One region of the Streptomyces sp. NPDC028635 genome, then DNA from elsewhere that is predicted to be linked to it. Evidence: predicted binding sites of a transcription regulator. Region 1 holds the regulator's gene; the other holds the start of a gene.
The links. The regulator HrcA, encoded in region 1, represses chaperone genes, less so after heat shock. The targets are predictions, from matches to a motif close to TTNGCACTCNGNNNNNCNGAGTGCNAA.

Region 1 (2,394 bases):
TGCTCGGGGTCGAGCTTGGTCGGCGTCTGGACCTCGACGTGCACGATCAGGTCGCCGCGTCCGCCGCCGCGCAGATGCGTGACACCGCGGTTGTGCAGCGGGATCGACTGGCCGGACTGAGTGCCGGGCCGGATGTCGACCTCCTCCATGCCGTCCAGCGTCTCCAGCGGCACCTTCGTGCCGAGCGCCGCCGCCGTCATCGGGATCGTCACCGTGCAGTGCAGATCGTCACCGCGCCGCTGGAACGTCGGGTGCGGCAGCTCGTGGATCTCGACGTAGAGGTCACCGGCGGGACCGCCGCCGGGCCCGACCTCGCCCTCACCGGCGAGCTGGATGCGGGTGCCGTTGTCGACACCGGCCGGGATCTTCACCGTCAGCGTCCGCCGCGAGCGCACCCGGCCGTCACCGGCGCACTCCGGGCACGGGTTCGGCACGATCGTGCCGAAGCCCTGGCACTGCGGGCACGGCCGCGAGGTCATGACCTGGCCCAGGAAGGACCGGGTGACCTGCGAGACCTCACCACGGCCGCGGCACATGTCACACGTCTGCGCGGAGGTGCCCGGCGCGGCGCCCTCACCCGAGCAGGTGGAACAGACGATCGCGGTCTCGACCTGGATGTCCTTCGTGGTGCCGAAGGCCGCCTCGTCGAGTTCGACCTCGACCCGGATCATCGCGTCCTGGCCCCGGCGGGTACGCGAGCGCGGTCCGCGCTGCGACGCCGTACCGAAGAACGCGTCCATGATGTCCGAGAAGTTCCCGAAGCCGCCCGCGCCGAAGCCGCCCGCGCCGGCGCCGCCGGACTGCGAGAGCGGGTCGCCGCCGAGGTCGTAGACCTGCTTCTTCTGCGGGTCCGACAGCACCTCGTAGGCGGCGTTGATCTCCTTGAACCGCTCCTGCGTCTTCGGATCGGGATTGACGTCCGGGTGCAGCTCGCGAGCGAGCCGCCTGAACGCCTTCTTGATCTCATCCTGCGACGCGTCGCGGCGCACGCCGAGTACGGCGTAGTAGTCCGTGGCCACCTACGACTCCGCCAGGATCTGTCCGACGTACCGTGCCACTGCGCGTACCGCTCCCATCGTTCCCGGGTAGTCCATGCGGGTCGGTCCGACCACGCCGAGCTTGGCGACAGCCTCGCCGCCCGAACCGTAGCCGACCGACACGACGGACGTGGAGTTGAGTCCTACGTGGGCGTTCTCATGACCGATACGGACGGTCACGCCCGGATCCTTCGCCTCGCCGAGCAGCTTCAGGAGGACGACCTGCTCCTCCAGAGCCTCCAGCACCGGCCGGATCGTGAGGGGGAAGTCGTGCGAGAAACGCGTCAGATTGGCGGTGCCGCCGATCATCAGCCGTTCCTCGTTCTCCTCGACGAGCGTCTCCAGCAGCGTGGACAGCACCGTCGAGACCGTGCCGCGGTCCTCCGGGTCGAAGGCCTCCGGCAGGTCCTCCACCAGCTTCGGCACGTCCGTGAACCGGCGGCCCGCGATCCGGCTGTTCAGCCGGGCCCGCAGATCCGCCAGCGAGGTCTCGCCGAAGGGTGCCGGGCAGTCCACCATCCGCTGCTCCACCCGGCCGGTGTCGGTGATCAGCACCAGCATCACCCGGGCGGGCGCGAGCGACAGCAGCTCCACGTGCCGCACGGTCGAGCGGGTCAGCGACGGGTACTGCACGACGGCCACCTGCCGCGTGAGCTGCGCCAGCAGCCGCACGGTACGGGCCACCACGTCGTCGAGGTCGACGGCGCCCTCGAGGAAGTTCTGGATCGCGCGCCGCTCCGGCCCGGTCATCGGCTTCACACCGGCCAGCTTGTCGACGAACAGCCGGTAGCCCTTGTCGGTGGGGATGCGCCCCGCGCTGGTGTGCGGCTGCGCGATGTACCCCTCGTCCTCCAGGGCCGCCATGTCGTTGCGGACGGTCGCCGGGGAGACGCCGAGGTTGTGCCGCTCCGTGAGTGCCTTCGAACCGACCGGCTCCTCGGTGCCCACGTAGTCCTGGACGATGGCGCGCAGCACCTGAAGCCGTCGTTCACTCAGCATGGCGCACACCTCCAGAGCCTTCCCTCGAATCGTCCCTGGCACTCTGCGCGTCCGAGTGCCAGACGTCCCCGGGCCAGTGTACGGCGGTGGGGTACGCCCCCGGCAAGGCTGGTCGTCCGCGCGCGGCCGGTACGGCTAGCGTCGCGGTATGACGGTTACTTGGGAAGAGCTCGGGTGGGAACGGCTGGCGGCCGGGGTCGGACGGTGCCGGCTGCCGGGCTGGGACTGCACGACGGGGCTGATCGTCGGCGCGGGCACGGCACTGATGGTCGACGCCGGGTCGAGCCTCGCGGAGGGCGCCCGGCTGCGTGCCGAGGCGGAACGGCTCACCGGGCACGGTGTGACCCATCTCGCGTTC
Region 2 (2,394 bases), on a different contig from region 1:
TCCTCGATGCGGTGCTTGCGCTCCTTGAGCTCCACCTCGGTGGCGGCACCGGCCTTGATGACCGCGACACCGCCGGCGAGCTTCGCCAGGCGCTCCTGCAGCTTCTCGCGGTCGTAGTCGGAGTCGCTGTTCTCGATCTCGGCGCGGATCTGGTTCACGCGGCCCGCGACCTGGTCCGAGGAGCCGGCACCGTCGACGATGGTGGTCTCGTCCTTGGTGATGACGACCTTGCGGGCGCGGCCCAGGAGGTCCAGGGTCGCGTTCTCCAGCTTGAGGCCGACCTCCTCGGAGATGACCTCGCCGCCCGTGAGGATGGCGATGTCGCCGAGCATGGCCTTGCGGCGGTCGCCGAAGCCCGGGGCCTTGACGGCGACGGACTTGAAGGTGCCGCGGATCTTGTTGACGACCAGGGTCGACAGGGCCTCGCCCTCGACGTCCTCGGCGATGATCAGCAGCGGCTTGCCCGACTGCATGACCTTCTCCAGGAGCGGGAGCAGGTCCTTGACCGAGGAGATCTTGGAGTTGGCGATGAGGATGTACGGGTCCTCGAGCACCGCCTCCATGCGCTCCATGTCGGTCGCGAAGTAGGCGGAGATGTAGCCCTTGTCGAAGCGCATGCCCTCGGTGAGCTCGAGCTCGAGGCCGAAGGTGTTGCTCTCCTCGACGGTGATGACGCCTTCCTTGCCGACCTTGTCCATCGCCTCGGCGATCAGCTCGCCGATCTGGGTGTCGGCGGCGGAGATGGAGGCCGTGGAGGCGATCTGCTCCTTGGTCTCGACGTCCTTCGCCTGCTCCAGCAGGGCGGCGGAGACGGCCTCGACGGCCTTCTCGATACCGCGCTTCAGAGCCATCGGGTTGGCGCCGGCGGCGACGTTGCGCAGGCCTTCCTTGACCAGGGCCTGGGCGAGCACGGTCGCGGTGGTCGTACCGTCACCGGCGACGTCGTCCGTCTTCTTGGCGACTTCCTTGACCAGCTCGGCGCCGATCTTCTCGTACGGGTCCTCGAGCTCGATCTCCTTGGCGATGGACACACCATCGTTGGTGATCGTGGGCGCGCCCCACTTCTTCTCGAGGACGACGTTGCGGCCCTTGGGGCCGAGCGTCACCTTGACGGCGTCCGCGAGCTGGTTCATGCCGCGCTCGAGGCCGCGCCGCGCCTCCTCGTCGAACGCGATGATCTTGGCCATGTGAAGTGGTCCCTCCAGGACTGGGGGTGATTACTTCGGACCGCGCCCGCGCCCGCGACGGACGACCAAGACCCGCGGGTTCCTTGCCCCGCCCGGCCCCGGCCTCACCGACCCGGTCCTTACGTTGTCACTCTCACCTTCAGAGTGCTAACGCAATGATTAGCACTCGGCATGGTCGAGTGCAAGCGCCTCTCGGGGTCCGGGCCGGTCGATCAGCCACCCGCGAACACGCCCCCGCAGCCGTCCGGGCAGGCGTCCGGGCACGCGGAAGGGCCCGCACCCTGTGCGTGGTGCGGGCCCCTCGTGCGTGAATGAACGTTCAGGCGGTGACGCGAACCATGTCGGCCTGCGGACCCTTCTGGCCCTGCGAGATCTCGAACTCGACCCGCTGGCCCTCTTCCAGGGTGCGGTAGCCGTCCATCTGGATGGCGCTGTAGTGGACGAAGACGTCCGCACCACCGTCGACCGCGATGAAGCCGTAGCCCTTCTCCGCGTTGAACCACTTGACGGTGCCCTGAGCCATGCCTAACTCCCCTATTACTGGCCCTTGCACAGATCCACACTTCGCGGATCCGGGTCAGACCTCGCCCCCCGATGGGAGGGGGCGTGCGCCGGAACGCGTCGACCGCGGCTGAATGTATCTGTCCAACTGCCGTCTGCAACAGGTCAATCGGACGAGAATTCTGGACGGGCCCGGTCCGAAATCTCGCGAGAATTCACCTGAATTACGAGCAAGTCGGGCCACACAAAGGGTGCAAAAAAGACAAAAGACCCGCGTACTTTGGCTACTTCTTGTCGCCCGTGCAGCAGGTTCATGAGAGCGCGCCCCCGTCGATTCCGGGCCGCGTTCCCCAACTCTACCGCGCCTAATCACATGGAATTGCCCCCTCCGTTTCTCTCACGGAGGGGGCAATGCGGGGAACTCTGCGTGTCAGCAGCCGCCGGCGACCGCCGGAATGATCGACACGCCCGCGCCGTCCGGGGTGGCCGTCTCCAGACCCTGCTCGAACCGCACGTCGTCGTCGTTGACGTACACGTTGACGAAGCGGCGCAGCTTGCCCTGGTCGTCCAGCACCCGCGCGGCGATGCCGGCGTGGTTCTTCTCCAGGTCGGCGATGACGTCGGCGAGGGTGGCCCCCTCGGCCTTCACCTCGGCCTGGCCACCGGTGTAGGTGCGCAGGATGGTGGGGATGCGAACGGTCACGCT

Region 2: the regulator HrcA is predicted to act here: its motif matches at 1,347-1,373, upstream of groL (chaperonin GroEL).

Annotation. Positions count from the first base shown of each region.
Region 1 is NZ_JBEZWX010000039.1:24,826-27,219, reverse strand. It holds gene dnaJ (molecular chaperone DnaJ) at 1-1,019, opposite strand, end outside; gene hrcA (heat-inducible transcriptional repressor HrcA) at 1,020-2,036, opposite strand; gene AB0E88_RS29600 (MBL fold metallo-hydrolase) at 2,185-2,394, shown strand, end outside.
Region 2 is NZ_JBEZWX010000015.1:83,519-85,912, forward strand. It holds gene groL (chaperonin GroEL) at 1-1,187, opposite strand, end outside; gene AB0E88_RS18530 (cold-shock protein) at 1,507-1,710, opposite strand; gene AB0E88_RS18535 (MoaD/ThiS family protein) at 2,119-2,394, opposite strand, start outside; gene thrC (threonine synthase) at 2,394-2,394, opposite strand, start outside.